3 regions of the Listeria aquatica genome follow, and region 1 is predicted to be linked to each of the others. Evidence: predicted binding sites of a transcription regulator. Region 1 holds the regulator's gene; each other region holds the start of a gene.
What was found. Region 1 encodes Rex, which represses fermentation and respiration genes when NADH is low (regulators of the CRP and FNR family bind a similar motif). Its sites were predicted from a motif close to TTGTGAAATATTTCACAA; they were not measured.

Region 1 (3,247 bases):
AGCCATTTGTAGAAATGGTAGATTTAACGATTCTGTTCTTTTTTGTTTTATTCCGAGCTTATTTTCATTTGGTTTTCTTCCAATTTTTCCGCTTAAAAGTAAATTGCTTCATCCACGGTAAGCCCTTCTTAAGCGCGATATAACCAATTATCGCAATAACAAGTGCTCCTAAAATATCTACAATGATGTCTCCCATCGTATCAGCAAGTGCTGCCCGTCCAACATAAGGCGTGCCTCCTGATGATTCAAAGCGTTGCATGTTAAGTCCAAGTAACCCATCAAACGTGTATTCATAGACTTCCCAAAATGCGCCAAGTGTGACTGCGAAACAAAAAGAAAAAACAGCTACAAAGCCTGGCTTCATTTTCAATACAACATTTTCATTGAAGTTCAACAAGCTTACAAAAGAAAAACCTATCGCTCCTAGCATCGCACCACTGAAAATATGCAAAATTTTGTCCCAATAAGGAACAATCGAATAAAACTTTTGAATCGTTCCTAAATAAATGGAACCGTAAAGGAAAATAATAAACAATAAATACACGAGTCCAGGAATTTCAAACTTAAAACTTCTTGCAAGAATTGACGGAAGCGCCAAAATTAAAATCCCTAAAATAATTTCGACCAATAAGAAAATATAGTCACTTTGTAAAGTTACTTTTGGGCCGTGTACGGGTTGCTCAACAGGTGCGGTGAAAATCTCAAATACCGTAAAAACAAGTGACACCGCCATTGACGCAAAAATAAATAGTGCTACCCACTGCGTCCAGTTCAATTTTTTAATCCAGTTCATTCTTTTGTACCTCCCAATCATTTTAACAAGGCTCTCCGCCTTTCTTTACCCAAAAATAGTCAGAAAAAAACCGACATGATTTTCTCATGCCGGCGCAAAAGCTTTCTTTAATTTTTGGAAGGATAATTTTCCAAGAAATAAATGAGCGTTTGCAGTTCCGTCGTCAAATCAATGTGGTGTACGCGAACTTGTTTAGGAACGCTGATTCTCGCTGGGGTAAAGTTTAAAATTCCTTTCACATCAGCTTCTACGAGCTTATCTACCGTTTCCTGAGCTTCATCAGCTGGAACCGTTAAAATGACTACTTCCACTTGATTTTCTTTCAAAATCTCTTCCATATCATTTAAATGATAAATTGGAATTTCTTGTTGAACCGTACCCACTTTGGCAGGATCAACGTCAAAGGCTGCACAAACGCGGATATTGTTGTTTTTCATGAAGTTATAATGAAGCAGAGCCATCCCAAGGTTTCCGACTCCAATGATGGCTACATTAGTTTCTTTATCTTGACTTAATGTTTTACCAAAAAAATCAAGTATGTAAGAAACATTATAGCCATACCCTTTTTTCCCTAACGCTCCGAAGTAAGAGAAATCACGACGAATCGTTGCAGAGTCCACTTTCACAGCTTCGCTTAATTCCGCTGAAGAAACGCGCTCCTTGCCTGATTCGTAAAGATATTTCAAATAACGATGATAAAGCGGTAAACGCTTCGCCGTCGCCTGCGGGATTTTTGTTGTTTCATCCATATTCTTCATTCGTCCTTTCTACCTTAAAATTCACTTTTTTGACTACAAATCTGCAGTTAATTTAGTTTGAAGCTGTTCTTACTTTCACAATGCTTGCTTTACTACTATAAACATTTCACAAGCAATGCACAATCTTTTTGCTCAAAAAAACCAAAAAAAGTACTTAATTGTTTAATTCAACAGACCGTTCTATTTTATTTTACTGTAAAATCACAAATAAAGCTAACTATTTCACATAATTTTTTTATGTGATTGCATGATAAACCGCTTTAAGCTAAACTAATAGAGATGGGAGAGAGAAAAATGATTCTATTACAAGCGCAACAAATTGCAAAATACTTTGGCGCAGAAGTGATTTTAGAAAATATAAAACTCGAAGTGAAAACAAACGACCGGATCGCGCTTGTTGGCCGAAATGGTGCTGGGAAATCGACACTTCTTAAAATTATTGCCGGACAAATCGGCTATGATGCAGGAACCATCTCACATCCAAAAAATGTGCGGATTGGTTACTTGGCACAAAACACTGGACTTGAATCAAGCAAAACCATTTGGAATGAAATGCTTGCTGTCTTTGATGATTTATTGGAGCTTGAAAAAGAGATCCGTATGATGGAAAAACGCCTTGCAGATACTAGTTTATATGAGGACCCTGAGTCTTCAAAACAAGCGCTTGAAACCTATGATAACTTACAGCATCTTTTCAAAGAACGCGGTGGTTATACGTATGAAGCAGAAATTCGTTCCATCTTGAACGGCTTTAAGTTTTATCAAGAAGACTATGATAAACTCGTCTCCTCGCTAAGTGGCGGGCAGAAAACACGACTTGCGCTTGCCAAACTACTTTTATCAAAGGAAGACTTGCTGATTCTTGACGAACCTACCAATCATCTTGATATCGAAACACTCGCTTGGCTAGAAAATTATTTACAAAACTATGCGGGCGCGCTTTTGATTGTTTCACACGATCGCTATTTTCTCGACAAAGTGGTCAATCAAGTTTATGAAATCAGCCGTACGAAAATGCAGCACTACACGGGAAACTACAGTCGCTACTTGGTTCTCAAACAAGAAAAACTAGAACGTGAATGGAAAGAATTTGAAAAGCAACAAACTGAAATTGGAAAACTTGAGGATTTCGTTGCCCGCAATTTGGTTCGCGCTTCAACCACTAAACGAGCGCAGAGCCGCCGAAAGAAGCTTGAAAAAATCGAACGTCTGGACCGGCCTGAGGGAGCGGAAAAAGCGGCTCACTTTGGTTTTCAATTTGAGCGTGCCTCTGGAAACGATGTTTTATTTGTTGAAGAACTTGCAATCGGCTATGACAAAGAAAAAACAGTTTCGAAAAACTTAACCTTTGAAATGAAGCGTCAAGATAGTCTTGCACTTGTTGGACCAAATGGAGTCGGAAAATCGACATTGCTCAAAACGCTAATCCAAGAACTTTCTCCACTAAGTGGTAGCTTTCACTTCGGTGCAGGCGTGAAAATCGGTTATTATGACCAAGAGCAGGCGAAACTTTCTTCAAACAAAACCGTACTGCTGGAGCTTTGGGACGACTATCCCGAGCTTGACGAAAAAGTCATTCGAACAACACTCGGCAATTTTCTTTTTTCTGAAGACGATGTTTTAAAACTAGTTTCTACACTGAGTGGTGGCGAAAAAGCCCGACTTGCTCTTGCCAAACTAACCCTTCTTGGCGCTA
Region 2 (3,247 bases), on a different contig from region 1:
TCTTTTTAAATCATTCCACAATTCTATTTTCTTTAAACATCAAATCTGTTATCGATCAATTTCTAGTTTTACTAGATGAAAATTTCACTAACCTACTAGCTGAATTATCTGACTCTCTCAACCAGAATCAAAAAATCAAACCAAAAAGAACAGAATCCTAAGAACTACCATTTTATAAATGGTTTCGTTTCAAAGTTTCTGTTCTTTTCATTTTTCCTAAATATCATAATTTTATTTGTTACGCTTTAGAGTTATTCATTTTATTAAGAATTTTGATAGTTTGTCTTCGGCCTTAAATAAACAGCCCAAACTACAATTAGACAAATCACGGCGAATAGTGCTAAGAGGACAAATCCTAATGAAAATGAACCTGTGGCATCCTTAATAGCTCCGAGTAAAAGCGGTGGGAAAAAGCCCCCAAGTCCGCCAGCTGCCCCTACAAATCCGGTAACAGCGCCTGTGTTTCCTTTAGAGACCATTGGGACCATTTTGAAAACCACACCATTTCCAATCCCAATCGCAAGTGCAGTTAGGAAGATACAACTTATGAAAATAATGAAGTTTTGGAGTAACAGTGCCATGACAAGCGCAAAGACAATCACAAGAAAGAATAATCCCGTCAAGATCTTCGTAGGGCTCGCTTTATCTGCAACGACACCACCGATTGGTCGCATTAGTGTTGCAACAGCCGCAAAGGCTGCAGAAACAAGTCCCGCATTGACAGGGTTCATCAGGAACTGGTCTGACATAAAGGCTGGTAGATAGTTACTAAGCGCAACAAAAGCTCCGAATGTTAAGAAATAAAATAATGACAGGAACCAAGTATTTTTGTCCTTCACAACAGATAGTTGCTCGCCAAGTGTCTTTTTCTCTGCCGAGATTGGCATTTCTTTTGCGAATAAGCTGAACAAAATGATGATAACTAAAAGTGCAATAATGAGTGAATAGTAGACCCAGTCAAATCCCCAAGACTTATTAATTTGTGGAATAATGAGTCCTGCAAGTGCATTTCCAATATTCCCCATTCCTGCAATACCAAGGATAAGTCCTTGCTTTTCTGGCGGGAACCATGCAGAAACATACGAAATGGCAATGGCAAATGTTGTTCCTGCCATTCCAAGGAAAAGCGCTAATAAAATGAGTAGTGGAAACGAAGAAACTTGCGGAACAAAAATAAGTGGAATAATGATAAATAGCATTGTTCCAATGTAAACTTTCTTTCCGCCAATTCGGTCACTGAGGATCCCCATTGGGATGCGCATGACAGAACCAAGTAGTACGGGTGTTGCGATCATTAAACTTTTTTGCGATGCCGAAAGTCCAAAGTCGGATGCGATTTGATTGGCTACAGGCGACAAACATGCCCATACCATGAAGGAAATCGCCATGGCAACCGTCGCAAAAATGAGTGCCGTGATTGCATCTTTTTTTGAGTAATTCATTTTCATATCCCCTTTAACGGTTTTGTACATCATTATGATACCTTTTTCACAAATGAAACACTATTAGGGAAATACCTAAAAAAGATATTGCACACAGGGCAATATCTTTTACAAATCAATCAAATTTTTTTTAATTGCATAGTGCACTAAATCTGTGCGCTTTTCAAATCCCAACTTATGCATGATACTTGTTTTGTGGGCTTCCACCGTTTTCACAGATACAAACAGCTTTTCAGCAATTTCCTTATTTCCGTATCCAAGCGCAATTAGTGGCAAAATTTCTTGCTCCCGTTTCGATAGAAGTTCATAGGAATTGATTTTTTCATCCACTTCATTTTTTGTTAAAAATTCTCGAACAAGAGCGGGCGCAACACTTGGATGGATATAAATACCGCCTCCATAAACGGCACGGATCGCTTCAAGCATTTCTTCATCATAGGCATTTTTCAGCAAATATCCCGATGCTCCTACTTTGAGTGCTCGGAATAGATATTCTTCATCGTCATGCATTGTCATAATCAATACTTTGACTTTCTCGTTTACTTCCTTGATTTTTTTCGTTGTCACGAGCCCATTTTCTCCTGGAGGCATGCTAAGATCCATCAAAATAACATCTATTTCATTTTGTTCCAGTTTCATCATTGCTTCTAACCCATCAGCAGCATCGGAAACTACTTGCATATCTGACTGCTCATTAATGATATATGACAAGCCTCTTCTCACGACCACATGATCGTCTACAACCATGATTCGAATCATCGGACCTCAACTCCTACTTTAGCAATCACTTCTGTTCCCTTGCCGTACTCCGAATGAATCTCACAAGTCCCCCCACACAGCTCAACGCGTTCTTTCATATTCATCAAGCCTAGTCCAGAGCCTTTAACTTCAATGTCCTCCGTCGAAAAACCACAACCGTCATCTATTACTTCAAGAATCAAGACCTCATCTTTCCTCCGCAAAGTAACAACAATATCGTCAATATCCGCGTACTTAGCAGCATTTAATAACGCCTCTTGGGCTACACGGTAAAGCGTGGTCTCAATGAAAGGGTCAAACCGCGCATTTTGAATGTCAGAAATAAGTGCAACTTCTACGCCGAAAATCTGCTCGTAACGCTTACAATAAGACTTTAAGGCTGAATATAGGCCCAAGTCATCTAGAGCTGCCGGGCGCAAATCCACTGCCATATTCCGAATATCACTCAAAATATTAGCCACATAAGTTTCGACACCATCCATCTGCGTATCAAAAGAAGAACCCTTTTCCATATATTTCAGTTTTCTAACTTCCATTAGCGCACTATACAATTCTTGAGCAATCCCATCATGCAGTTCACGTGAAAGTTTTTTCCGTTCCGCTTCATGGGCATTCATCACATATTTTGTCAGCATTGATTTTTGCAGTTCTTTGGCCGTTTCTTGTTGCTCAGTTAAATTACGTAGTGACAAAACGCCGATACCATTTTTTTCTTCCAAAACTGTAAAACTTGCACTGTAAGGCACTTCTATTCCATCTAAGCTCGTTAGATAGATTTGAAAAGATTCGCCGTTTTCTCGTTCTTTGATGCGGCAATTAGCACATGTATGCTCTTCTTCAAACGACATACAACCGCGACAAATTTGACAAAAATTTTTAATTTGTTGCCAGTCCATCGTCGTTCCATGCTCAAATAATTCTTCGGCTACATGATTCTGTTTAATGACTTTCTGGTTGCCATCCATGATAAAAATCGCATCACTTGTTTTTTCAAAAAAAAGATCAACTAAATGAGGATGGTTTGCAAATGCAGTCAAGCTAATCTT
Region 3 (3,247 bases), on a different contig from region 1:
ACTTTTATCAAACTGCGGGAACGAAGGCAACCATCCAAGTCGAGCCGCTAACACATTGTAATCAGCCGGATGCTGATACCGAAGTTCATCCGCAATCGGCGACTTCAGCGCCGCATTTTCCATTTCTTCATATTTCCATTGATCTGTTGCAAAATACCAGAAACTTGTCCCATTTTGCTGCCTAACCGCGCCTTGCCAATCTTTCGCGAAAGCAACTGTTTGCCAGCCTTCAATCGGACGGCATTTTTCCTGACCCACATAATGCGCCCAACCGCCGCCATTCACACCTTGCGATGCTGTAAGCACAACGAGATTTAAAATCGACCGGTAAATCGTATCACTATTAAACCAGTGATTGATTCCAGCGCCCATGATAATCATCGATCGCCCTTCCGTATCAATCGCATTTTGAGCAAACTCACGAGCAATTTGCGTGACAATACTTGCTTTCACGCCTGTAATTTTTTCCTGCCAAGCTGGCGTATACTTACTCGATTCATCATCCAAATCTTTTGCCGCAAGCTCGTCGCCATCAAACATTTCAATTCCATACTGGCTTAGCATCAAATCATAAACTGTCACGGCTTTCCGAATTGTCCCATCCGCAAGAGTCATTTCTCGAACTGGAATATGCCGTTCAAAAACACCATTTCCAGCATCATCAAAGAATGGGAAAACAACTTTTTCAAACTGTCCTTCTTTTTGCAATGAAAGTTTCGGAGCAATCGTTGTTCCATCTTCATTTTCCAAACTTAGATTCCATTTTTCATCTTTAGCCCAGCGCTGTCCGATCGTCCCGTTAGGAGACACAATTTCTCCTGTTGTTTCATCAATCAGGCATGTCCGCCACTCGGCATGCTCACTATTTTTGCCAAAGTCTGCTTCACGAAGGAAACGCCCTGCTTTATAAACACCACTTGCATCTTGATCTAACAAAATCAAGAAAGGCAGATCCGTATATTTTCTTGCATAATTTAAAAACATCGGTTCTTTTTTATCTTGGTAAAACTCTTTCAAAATAACGTGCGTCATTGCTTGTGCAAGCGCGGCATCTGTTCCTGGATTTGGCGCAAGCCAGTTATCAGCAAACTTTACATTTTCTGCATAATCCGGCGCAACTGCCACAACTTTTGTACCTTTATAGCGAACTTCCGTCATAAAATGTGCATCCGGTGTTCTTGTAAGTGGTACGTTTGAGCCCCACATCATGATATAGCCAGCATTGTACCAGTCACTCGATTCAGGAACGTCGGTTTGCTCACCCCAAATTTGTGGAGAAGCAGGCGGTAAATCTGCATACCAATCATAGAAACTGAGCATTTCGCCACCAAGCAATGTAATAAAGCGCGAACCCGCTGCATAACTAATCATGGACATTGCAGGAATTGGTGTAAAACCAGCAATCCGGTCTGGTCCGTATTTCTTGATGGTATAAAGTAACATAGCGCCAATTAAAACGTAAGCATCATTCCAAGAGACTCGAACTTGCCCACCTTTTCCACGAGAAGCCTTATAGGCCTGTGCTTTTTCTGGGTCCTCAACAATACTTGCCCAAGCAGAAACAGGGTTTGGATGTTGTTTAAGTGCATTTTGCCACATTTTCCAAAGTAAGCCGCGTATATATGGATATTTCACACGAAGTGGGCTGTATTCATACCAAGAAAAACTCGCACCTCGCGGACAGCCACGCGGTTCAAATTCTGGCATGTCAACGCCACAAGATGGGTAATCAGTAGCTTGATTTTCCCAAGTGATAATTCCATTTTTCACAAAAACTTTCCAGCTACATGAACCTGTACAATTGACACCATGTGTTGTTCGAACAACTTTATCATGCGACCAGCGATCACGGTACATCTTCTCCCAAGCTCGGCTTTTTTCTTCCAAAATCGTCCAGTTACCATTAAATTTTTCTGTTCGTTTGAAGAATTTTAATCCTTTTTTTCGATATTTCACGATTTTCACCTCTATTTTCATTTCAAAATCAAGAGATTTTCTTAATTATACTATAGCGTTTGTGAGGAGATTTACATATTAGGGAAACCGCTATATTTGAACTGCTACAGAAGAAATCAAAAAAATTTTCAAAGCACTTCTGAAACACCTGTCAAGGTTACAAATTTTTAAAAATATAAAGCATAGACTTCAACAATGAGCAGGAATTTTTGCTAAAAATCATTTATTCGATTAAACCTGATATTAATTTCATCAAATCCTGATACCAAAACCCGAGAATATTCGTTATTTAAACAAATCATTATTTCCTATTGAATATCACAAACAGCAATCTTCCATTAAAACTTATATCTAAGTTACTAAAAACTTTTTAGATACTAAAAAGGAAATAAAGTCAAGGGTTTTTTAAGCGCCTTTTGCACTTAAATAACTTAATTATTCACTCTTTTTCTACAGCCTTTTTCCTTATAAAAAGTATACAATTTGAAATGTTACTACGAAAAAAGGGGATAACGTAACTAAATACAGATATCGTAACTTGTTTGACAATTTAAAAGTAATAGAAACCGCATTGATAAAAGGAGTAGGTTAATGAAAAAAATAATAGGTATTCTAGTAATTAGTTTATTGGTTTTAGGTTCTATACTGGATTTCGTGAGTAATAATCATTTCGTAAAGGCAAAAGAAGAGGACGACCCTGGGGTTACATTACTTGCTCCAGAAACTTTGACTTCACGTCAACAAACTGAAATTCGAGTTACTTTATCTGCATCGGCTGGAAAACTAGAAAAAGATGGAGAAATCCAAATCAAGATTCCTAAGAATACAGTTGCACAAGTTTCTGATTTAACCAATAATTTATTACTTGGTGATCCATTTTACTTGCCAGATTCAGCCGTAACTGAAGACAACGCCGGAAATTATGTACTCCATGTTGCATATCATCATTCAAAAATAAATCCAATTGAAGCAACTGGCCAAACTTTTACAATCAAATACGGAACACCCGTTTTTAAAGATGGTGCCCCAGATTCTGCAACATATGAAGCGACTTTATATAAAGCTGGCATAAAAATGAGCACAGCCACAGATAAATCAAAAATCAAAAAAGATATATCCGGGCTACCTCTGTTAAGTAAGATGAGCACTCGACCACACAAAGATATAAATGGAGAAAACGTTGCAATTATGAGTACGAGTGCACCTTCTTCAAATGTATTTGCTATTCTTGTGAATTATAACCAACAGGAGATACCAAATGCAGTTCTTGAAGATGTAATTCCTGAGCAAA

Region 2: the regulator Rex is predicted to act here: its motif matches at 1,477-1,494, upstream of HB912_RS11665 (nitrate/nitrite transporter).
Region 3: the regulator Rex is predicted to act here: its motif matches at 2,016-2,033, upstream of HB912_RS11700 (nitrate reductase subunit alpha).

Annotation. Positions count from the first base shown of each region.
Region 1 covers NZ_JAARRM010000004.1:105,198-108,444, reverse strand. Annotated here, with positions in the region: gene HB912_RS10250 (DUF2238 domain-containing protein) at 65-784, opposite strand; gene HB912_RS10245 (redox-sensing transcriptional repressor Rex) at 901-1,542, opposite strand; gene HB912_RS10240 (ABC-F family ATP-binding cassette domain-containing protein) at 1,846-3,247, shown strand, end outside.
Region 2 covers NZ_JAARRM010000006.1:43,017-46,263, forward strand. Annotated here, with positions in the region: gene HB912_RS11665 (nitrate/nitrite transporter) at 264-1,442, opposite strand; gene HB912_RS11670 (response regulator transcription factor) at 1,551-2,201, opposite strand; gene HB912_RS11675 (sensor histidine kinase) at 2,198-3,238, opposite strand; gene HB912_RS11680 (GAF domain-containing protein) at 3,240-3,247, opposite strand, start outside.
Region 3 covers NZ_JAARRM010000006.1:51,302-54,548, forward strand. Annotated here, with positions in the region: gene HB912_RS11700 (nitrate reductase subunit alpha) at 1-1,956, opposite strand, end outside; gene HB912_RS11705 (Cna B-type domain-containing protein) at 2,548-3,247, shown strand, end outside.